3 regions of the Alteromonas nitratireducens genome follow, and region 1 is predicted to be linked to each of the others. Evidence: predicted binding sites of a transcription regulator. Region 1 holds the regulator's gene; each other region holds the start of a gene.

Region 1 (3,282 bases):
ATGGAGGACGGCACGCAGGTCAGAGCGACAGCGAGAGAGATCCGTTACGAGGTGATAAAACGCACGATTTCGCTGGAGGGCAATGCCGAGTTACAGCAGGATACCAGCATGGTTCAGGGCGACAAAATTACCTATGACATGGCCAAAGAGCAGTTGCTGGCCACGGGCAACAGCGATGGCCGCGTGACCACCGTATTCCGTCCCCAGGCGATAAAAAAGCTGACCCGCGATGACAAGAAAGACGGGGAAGATAAAAAAGACGACGACCAGAACCAGCAGAAGGACCAGCAATAATTATGGCAACCCTGACCGCACAAAGTCTGGCGAAATCGTATAAAGCCCGCCAGGTCGTCAGAGATGTGAGCCTGTCGGTGTCGACTGGCCAGATTGTGGGCTTACTGGGTCCGAACGGTGCAGGAAAAACCACAACATTTTACATGATTGTAGGTTTGGTTCCGCTTGATAAAGGCCAAATCCACATTGACGACGAAGTACTCACCCACCTTCCCATGCACGAGCGTGCCCGACTCGGTATAGGCTATTTACCGCAGGAAGCGTCTATTTTCAGAAAGCTGACGGTGCTCGAAAACATTATGGCAATCCTCCAGACCCGCAAGGATTTGGATAAAAACGGACAGGAAGCTGAGGCGGATGCGCTGCTGGATGAGTTCAATATCAATCATATTCGTAACAGCACGGGGATGAGCCTGTCAGGCGGTGAACGTCGCCGGGTAGAAATAGCCAGAGCGCTGGCCGCCAACCCGAAATTTATTTTGCTGGACGAGCCATTTGCGGGTGTTGATCCCATCTCCGTTAATGATATAAAGAAGATCATCCAGCACCTGCGGGACAGGGGTATCGGTATCCTAATCACCGATCACAACGTCAGGGAAACGCTGGATGTCTGTGAGAAAGCCTACATTGTGAGTCACGGAGAGCTAATCGCACAGGGCACCGCCGAAGAGGTACTGAGTAATCAACAGGTCAGGGATGTATACCTTGGCGAACAATTCAGGCTATAGTTAAGTTGTCAGATGTCATCGTGCCACGGCATAACAGAGACACAATCACGAGCATTACTTATAAGACGTAGATGAAACCATCTTTACAATTAAAATTCAGTCAACAGCTCACAATGACACCGCAATTGCAGCAAGCAATCCGTTTGCTGCAGTTGTCTACGCTCGACCTTCAGCAGGAAATTCAGGAAGCGCTGGATGCGAACCCGCTACTTGAGGTTGACGAAGGTCAGGACAATGACCTGCCCGAAAAAAACAATATCGACAATGACGATCATCAGGAGACTGTCTCGGCCAGCAGTGACAGCATAGAAGCCGGAGATGCGTTAGAGAAAAACGACCTGCCTGATGAGCTTCCCATTGACAGTACGTGGGACGAATATTATTCCGCGTCATCTGCCCCTGCCCCTGGCCCCTCAAGTGACGATGACCAGGTTTTTCAGGGTGAAACCACAGAAAACATTCAGGATCATCTGCTCTGGCAGATGCGTCTGACGCCGTTTTCCGACACCGACCGTGCCATTGCCACGGCAATCATAGATTCGATTGACGAATCCGGTTACCTGACGGTGCCACTTGATGACATTCTGGCCAGTGTTAACTCAGATGAAACCGAAGAGCCGGTAGAGATGGACGAGGTCGAGTGTGTGCTTAAACGCATTCAGTTATTCGACCCGATTGGCTCCGGTTCGCGTACCCCGCAGGAATGCCTGCTGGTTCAGCTAAGACAGTTTTCAGAGGATACTCCCTGGCTGGCTGAAGCCCGCATGCTGATTGAAGAATACAGTGATCTGCTTGGCAGCAAGGACTACCGCACGCTGATGCGCAAATCCCGTCTGAAGGAAGATCAGTTACGTGAAGCCATGCGGTTATTACAGACGCTTAACCCACGGCCTGGCAGTGCCCTGGTTACCAAAGATCCGGAGTACGTGATTCCGGATGTGTCGGTGGTGAAGAAAAATGGTCGCTGGATTGTTGAGCTTAACCCCGACAGTCTGCCTAAACTGAGTATTAACCAGCAATATGCGGCCATGAGCCGGAATGCGCGTAACAGCAGCGATTCCCAGTTTATTCGCTCGCACATGCAGGAAGCTAAATGGTTCATTAAGAGCCTGGAGTCACGCAACGAAACGCTGTTGAAAGTGGCTAACTGTATTGTGCAGCAACAAATGGGCTTTTTTGAACATGGTCCGGAAATGATGAAACCAATGGTGCTGAATGATGTCGCAGAAATGGTAGATATGCACGAATCGACCATCTCGCGGGTGACCACGCAAAAATACATGCATACACCGCGGGGTATTTTTGAGCTGAAATACTTTTTCTCCAGTCACGTGGCAACAGAGTCAGGTGGCGAGTGTTCCTCAACCGCGATTCGCGCATTGATCAAAAAACTGGTTGCGGCTGAAAAGCCCAGTAAACCACTTAGTGACAGCAAGATTGCTCAATTGTTGGCCGAGCAGGGAATTATGGTTGCCCGGCGGACAATAGCAAAATACCGGGAATCGCTTGCGATCCCCCCGTCTAACCAACGTAAGAGCCTTATTTAGGGGCTCACAAAGATAAGGAAGACGAAATATGCAAATCAACCTTACCGGTCATCATGTCGAAATCACCGACTCTTTGCGTAATTATGTCGATACTAAGTTCAGCAAGCTGGAGCGCCACTTCGATCATATTTCCAACGTTCACGTCATTCTTAATGTAGAAAAGCTGTCTCAAAAAGCCGAAGCGACGGTTCACCTCAGCGGTGCTGAAGTGTTTGCGTCTTCAGAAGATACCGATATGTATGCAGCTATCGACAGTATGGTTGATAAGCTCGACAGGCAGGTTATTAAACACAAGGAAAAGATGAAGAAGCATTAATTCATTGCGTTTATGGATATTCAAGCCTTAGTCAGCCTGGACCGCACCGAATGTGCGGTCCAGTGCAACAGTAAAAAACGAATTCTTGAGATTATCAGCAACATTGCTGCCAAAAATAATCCCGAGATTGATCAGGCCGCCGTACTGACCAGTCTGCTCTCGCGTGAGCGTATGGGCAGCACCGGGATTGGCAATGGCATCGCCCTGCCCCATGGCAGACTCCCCGGCCTGGAAAAAGTTATCGCCATTGTGGTGACCAGTTCTCCGGCCATCGACTTTGACGCCATTGATAACCAGCCGGTGGATATCTTTTTTACCCTGCTGGTACCTGAAGATCAGACTGAGGGTCACCTGCAGACACTGGCTACGGTAGCCAGTAAACTCAACGACAAAGAAA
Region 2 (3,282 bases), on a different contig from region 1:
AGGTGCCGCGGTTGGCGTGGCAAGAGGAGCAGCCACGTTGCGGGTTGCCTCGTTAAACCGGACTTCTTCACTTCCCTGTACCGGCTGGTCGGTGTAGATCACGCTGCCGTCCTCTTTCACTACTTTATACACCGGGCCGGCAAAGGCCATCGGCATACATACCGCACTAAGCAAGAGGTATTGCGCTATCTTTGTTGCCACGTTATCTCTCCACACAAACTATCGCCTCCATTGCGACCATACTCCACATACTAGTTGACACGCACACATAAAAAAAGCCCGCAAATGCGGGCTTTTGTATGCAGGTTTATACCGTGCGTAATTATACGCTGTAGTACATGTCGAACTCGACCGGGTGGGTAGTCATGTTCAGTTTAGTGACTTCTTCACGCTTAAGATCGATGTACGCATCAATCATGTCGTCAGTCATAACACCACCGGCTTTCAGGAAGTCACGGTCGCTGTCCAGCGCATCCAGTGCCATTTCCAGCGAGCTGGCAACGGTTGGAATTTCCGCCGCTTCTTCGGCTGGCAGGTCGTACAGATCCTTATCCATTGCATCGCCAGGGTGGATCTTGTTCTTAATGCCATCAAGACCCGCCATCAGCATGGCGCTGAACGCCAGGTATGGGTTAGCGGTTGGATCAGGGAAGCGAACTTCGATACGACGTGCTTTATCGCTGGTAACGTAAGGAATACGGATTGACGCAGAGCGGTTACGCGCTGAATAGGCCAGCATAACCGGTGCTTCAAAGCCTGGTACCAGACGCTTGTACGAGTTGGTAGACGCGTTTGCAAACGCGTTGATGGCACGCGCGTGCTTGATGATACCGCCAATGTAATACAGCGCTTCGTCTGACAGACCTGCGTACTTGTCACCGGCAAAGATGTTGACGCCATCTTTAGAGATTGACTGGTGGCAGTGCATACCAGAGCCGTTGTCACCTACCAGAGGCTTTGGCATGAAGGTCGCAGACAGACCGTAGGCATCCGCAACGTTATGAACAACATACTTATAGATTTGCAGTTCGTCTGCTTTCTTAACCAGTGTGTTGAACTGGGTCGCAATTTCGTTCTGGCCAGCCGTCGCCACTTCGTGGTGGTGCGCTTCAATTGTCAGGCCCATTTCTTCCATTACCAGACACATTGCAGCGCGGATATCATGTGCAGAATCTACCGGAGGTACCGGGAAATAACCGCCTTTGACACCCGGACGGTGACCGAGGTTACCGCCTTCGAAATCGGCACCTGAGTTCCACTTCGCTTCAGACGAATCAATCTTGTAGAAAGAGCCGGCCATATCAGTGTGGAATTTGACGTCGTCAAACAGGAAGAATTCTGGTTCCGGACCAAAATACACGGTGTCACCGATGCCGGTAGATTTCAGGTATTCCTCAGCGCGGCGGGCAACTGAACGCGGGTCACGCTCATAACCTTCCATCGTAGAAGGCTCGAGGATATCGCAGCGAACATTAACCTGGACTTCCTCGGCAAACGGATCCAGTACAACTGTCGTCGGATCAGGCATCAGTACCATGTCTGATTCGTTAATGCCTTTCCAGCCGGAAATCGAAGAACCGTCGAACATTTTACCTTCTTCGAAGAATTCCTCATCGATTTGCGAAACAGGAATAGAAACATGCTGTTCTTTACCTTTGGTATCGGTAAAGCGCATATCAACAAACTTAGCTTCGCTTTCTTTAATCAGCTCTAATGCCTTTTCTACTGACATCGTGTCCTCCAGGTTTGATGTAAACAGGTGAAGTGAAGGCAATCACTTCAGCAATTCCAGAATCAGAAGCGATATTCGTGCCATAAAACCCAGTGCCACGCCATGCGGGATAGCGGTGGTTTGAATGCATGACGTGATTCTGATTTGCCCTGTAATGGTGCATTCTTGCATTTTTGTGGTGCAAGTTGCGTCATTTATCCTTTCCTAGCCTAGTGTAACTTCATGGATCCCGCCAGCCTCGCTACACCACATTTAGATGATTTGTTCTTTTTCACAGTGGCATAAAAAAAAGTGGCGCAAAGACCGTAGTTTTTCTGTACAATCCGCGCAAATTTTTTCTCTTCGCAAGAATCAACACTTCCTGCTGCCTTACACCATAAGGCTCAGGCGCCAACAGATACAGGTTCCATTAATGAATACCACTGATATTAGTAAGCTGCGCAATATCGCCATTATTGCGCACGTTGACCATGGTAAAACCACGCTGGTCGACAAACTGCTGCAACAATCCGGCACCCTGGAAAGCCGTGGCGAGGCGGAAGAGCGGGTGATGGACTCGAATGATATCGAGAAAGAGCGCGGTATTACCATCCTGGCAAAAAACACCGCCATTAACTGGAACGACTACCGAATTAACATTGTAGACACACCGGGACACGCCGACTTCGGTGGTGAAGTAGAGCGAGTTATGTCAATGGCAGACTCGGTACTGCTGCTGGTGGATGCGCAGGAAGGTCCGATGCCACAGACCCGCTTCGTGACGCAAAAAGCGTTCGCGCAGGGCCTGAAGCCTATCGTCGTGATTAACAAGATTGATAAGCCGGGCGCACGTCCTGACTGGGTAATGGATCAGGTGTTCGATCTGTTTGACAACCTGGGTGCGACTGATGACCAGCTTGATTTTCAGGTGGTTTACGCGTCAGCCCTGAACGGCTGGGCGTCTCTCGACTCTGACACAACCGGTACTGACATGACGCCGCTGTTCGAAACGATTGTTGAGCAGGTGTCTCCACCGAATGCGGATATCAATGGCCCGTTCCAGATGCAGATTTCGCAGCTGGACTACAACTCGTATGTTGGTGTTATCGGTGTTGGTCGTGTGAAGCGCGGTACAGTTAAGCCGAACCAGCAGGTTACGGTCGTCACTGCATCGGGTGAAAAACGTACCGGTAAAGTCGGTCTGGTATACGGGTATCTCGGTCTTCAGCGCCATGAAGTTGACATGGCAAGTGCTGGCGACATCATTGCTATCTCAGGGCTGGGTGAGCTGAAAATCTCTGACACCATCTGTGACGTGAATGCTGTTGAGGCGCTGCCGCCACTTACGGTTGACGAGCCAACAGTTACCATGACCTTCCAGGTCAACACCTCGCCGTTTGCTGGTAAAGAAGGCAAGTATGTTACTTCCAGAAATATTCTGGAACGTCTGCAGGATGAGCTGGTCCACAACGTGGCACTGCGTGTGGAGGAAACCGGTGACCCGGACAAATTCCGCGTGTCAGGACGTGGTGAACTGCACCTGGGTATCCTGATTGAAAATATGCGTCGTG
Region 3 (3,282 bases), on a different contig from region 1:
GCACCGCGTACGACCGCATTGGCGCAGGGCAGCAGCGATCCCAGTGCGGTTGATGGCAAAGTGGATATTACCTGGCTTACCCCCCATGACGGCGCAGACGACTCGTTGCTTAGCCTGACCGAACTTGTGTTTGGCACGTCCGATGGAAAAAAGGCCTCACCGCGAATTAAACATAAGCAGGCCAGCAAAGTCCGGCTAAGCTTTACTCATTCCCGAACCTACGCACTGGACGGAGAGGTACGGGAAAGTAAGGATATTCTGATAGAAACCCGGCCACGAAGTCTCACTCTGCTGACCCGCAAAAACAGTCCGGCACTGAACACAGACTGATCGTGACCGTCTACAATCTGGTATGAACCCCTGTGTTTAGCCAATAAGGGAAACTATGAGCAGTCAATCAAATCATGATGCACTAATCAGTTGGCTTGAGGAACGTCACCCGGGTCAGGAAGAATACCTTCAGGCTGTTCGCGAAGTGGCTGCTGACATTGTGCCGGTGTACAACGCGAACGAACAGTACAAGGGCGTCGACGTACTTCGCAGACTGTGTGTTCCTGAGCGCATCATCACGTTTAATATCAGTTGGCAGAACAGTGAGGGGCACGCTGAAATCAATCAGGGCTGGCGGGTGCAGCACAGCGGTTTAATTGGCCCGTATAAAGGGGGCCTGCGCTTCCACCCCACTGTTAATGAATCGATTCTTAAGTTCTTGGCATTTGAGCAAACCTTCAAGAATGCGCTGACCAGCTTGCCGATGGGAGGCGCGAAAGGGGGTTCTGACTTTGACCCGAAAGGACGCAGCGACACGGACATTATGCGTTTTTGTCAGGCGTTTATGACTGAACTGCAGCGCCATATTGGCTCGCGGACCGATGTTCCTGCCGGTGACATTAATGTGGGTGCCCGTGAAATTGGGTATTTGTATGGCCACTACCGGCGCATCAAAAATCGCTTTGAAGGAGTTATCACCGGCAAGGGCGTCAGCTTTGGTGGCAGCTATGTGAGAACGGAGGCCACCGGTTACGGGCTGATTTATTTCTTACGCGCGGTACTGGAAACCCATGAAACCCCCATGAAGGACCAGCGTGTACTGATTTCCGGCGCCGGTAATGTTGCTCTGCACGCCGCCCTTAAAGCCATTCACTATGACGCAAAAGTCCTTACCCTGTCGAATAGCCGGGGCGCCTGGGTGTATGAAGACGGTATCACCGAGGACATGGTGCGCTTTGCGCTGACCAATAAAGACCAGCACGACAATATACTGGCTGCTATGGCCGATGAATTTGGCGGAAAGTGGCACAAAAACAAAACCCCGTGGTTCGTTGAAGGTGATATCGCCCTGCCCTGCGCCACCCAGAATGAGCTGGACGAAGAGGACGCCAGACTGCTGATTAAAAACGGCTGCAGTTATGTGCTGGAAGGCGCCAACATGCCCTGCACCAACGCCGCACGACATTGCTTTCTTGATGCAAAACTGCCGCATGTGCCGAGTAAGGCCGCTAACGCTGGCGGGGTCGCACTGTCTGGCCTGGAAATGTCACAAAATGCCGGCTTTCAGCCATCCACCTTTGAACACCTCGACAGCCGCCTGAAGGCGATCATGGAAGAGATCCATCAGTTATGCGTGGATGAGGGCCAGGATGACGGGTTTATCAACTATGCCAAGGGTGCCAATATTGCTGCCTTTCGCCGGCTTGCTGACGCAATGGTGGCACAGGGAATCTAAGCCAGCTCCCCCTCCCTGACAGTGTAATTACTGCCATCGCTGTGAAGATTTTTCTTTACCGTGATGGCAGATTCTAAATTTCAATATATTTTTCAAACACTTAAACCACTCTGAATATTGGAACGCATTTCGCTTCTTATGGTATGGACTCACAACAGGGAGCAAACGATGAAAACCATTTTCGAGGCACTCAGACATGATCATGAAAAACAGCGTCTGTTATTAAAAATTCTGAGCGAAACCAGTGGCGACAGCGCTGCCCGTCGCGATTATTTTGCCGAACTTAAAGAGGCGCTCGCCAATCACGCCATGGCAGAGGAGCGCCATTTTTATTCTCCACTGCTCGAACATGACAGTGCAGTTGAACTGTCACGGCACGGTATTGCGGAACACCACGAAATAGATGAACTGGTTGAAAAGCTGGATGAAACCGACATGTCGTCGTCGGCCTGGCTGCATCACTTAAAGAGCCTGAAGGAAAAAGTAGAACATCATCTTAAAGATGAGGAGCAGTCGTTTTTCCAGACCGCAGGCAAACTGCTTAACAATGACGAAAAAGGCGCACTGGCCGATGCATACCTGCAGGAAATGAAAAACGCCAGTGAGGCCGCCTGAAACAGGAGCAGCCTATGACAGTCTGGTCACTGATTATTGTACTGGCGGCGCTGACCGCCACCATCTGGGTGGCGGGCGCGTCCCGCCTGATGACGTTTGTTGGTCAAACTATCGCGTCGATCGTCGCCGCGCTGATCGGTTGGTACGTATTTTTGTCGGTGTTAAGCCGAAAAAACCGTGACCAGCCGCCCCTAGCGTTTGGCAATAATGTATACCGCGTGCACGATCCCCGGAATATAACCGAGCAACGTCAGCAGGATATTAATCCAGAATTGTGCGCCAATGCCGACCTGAAGAAATACGCCAAGCGGTGGCAGCAGAATAGCGATGAGAATGCGAATAATGTCCATGGGCTGTTCCTATTATTATTGTGTCAGGGTTATTTATACAGCATTTGCCCACGCATGGGCGCCAGCTCTGCAAGCAGCTGATTTTGCAGGCGGTGTGGTACATCCGCCTTGTTCATTGCATTAATCAGTAAATCAACGGTCAGGTTAAAGTGAGCTTCGGTAATTTGCATACCACCATGCACCTGCTCCATCGTATCGCCGGTGTAGCTGCACGGACCGTCACTGACCATACATAACTGCTCGGTCAGCTTCTCTTTAAACCGTGCAATATCGCTGCCCTCAAAGTACTTGAGAATAGTCGGGTTATATTCAATTTCATAGATAAAATTATCAACGATCGCATCAATTGTGGGCGCACCGCCTAACTCGTTATAGAGCGTCGTCGACGTGGATGCACATCCGCCCAGTAACAACAGCAACCCTGCTGTCGCATGCCGAATTACCATAGCTGACCTCCTACCGACACATACAGCCCGTTTTGTCCGGCGGCACCAGCGATACTCCCCAGTTCTGCCCATGCGACGGTGACGTTGAACGACTTGGAAGGAATATAGGTGACAAATACATCCCACCAGTCATCCTCACCCAATC

Evidence for each region. Region 1 encodes sigma-54, which starts transcription at its own class of promoters, with help from an activator protein. Its sites were predicted from a motif close to GTTGGCACGNNNNTNGNNT; they were not measured.
Region 2: a site for sigma-54 is predicted at 1,799-1,817, ahead of glnA (glutamate--ammonia ligase). Genes of this name have one in related genera too.
Region 3: a site for sigma-54 is predicted at 1,843-1,861, ahead of AB1N33_RS01245 (hemerythrin domain-containing protein). Genes of this name have one in related genera too.

What each region holds. Positions count from the first base shown of each region.
Region 1 covers NZ_JBFNPK010000015.1:38,165-41,446, reverse strand. Annotated here, with positions in the region: gene lptA (lipopolysaccharide transport periplasmic protein LptA) at 1-294, shown strand, start outside; gene lptB (LPS export ABC transporter ATP-binding protein) at 297-1,022, shown strand; gene AB1N33_RS12890 (RNA polymerase factor sigma-54) at 1,094-2,569, shown strand; gene hpf (ribosome hibernation promoting factor) at 2,598-2,885, shown strand; gene ptsN (PTS IIA-like nitrogen regulatory protein PtsN) at 2,898-3,282, shown strand, end outside.
Region 2 covers NZ_JBFNPK010000002.1:94,589-97,870, forward strand. Annotated here, with positions in the region: gene AB1N33_RS03025 (DUF4124 domain-containing protein) at 1-201, opposite strand, end outside; gene glnA (glutamate--ammonia ligase) at 323-1,732, opposite strand; gene typA (translational GTPase TypA) at 2,145-3,282, shown strand, end outside.
Region 3 covers NZ_JBFNPK010000001.1:273,137-276,418, reverse strand. Annotated here, with positions in the region: gene AB1N33_RS01255 (diacylglycerol kinase family protein) at 1-330, shown strand, start outside; gene gdhA (NADP-specific glutamate dehydrogenase) at 386-1,726, shown strand; gene AB1N33_RS01245 (hemerythrin domain-containing protein) at 1,895-2,341, shown strand; gene AB1N33_RS01240 (YqaE/Pmp3 family membrane protein) at 2,533-2,691, opposite strand; gene AB1N33_RS01235 (group I truncated hemoglobin) at 2,721-3,137, opposite strand; gene AB1N33_RS01230 (DUF3034 family protein) at 3,131-3,282, opposite strand, start outside.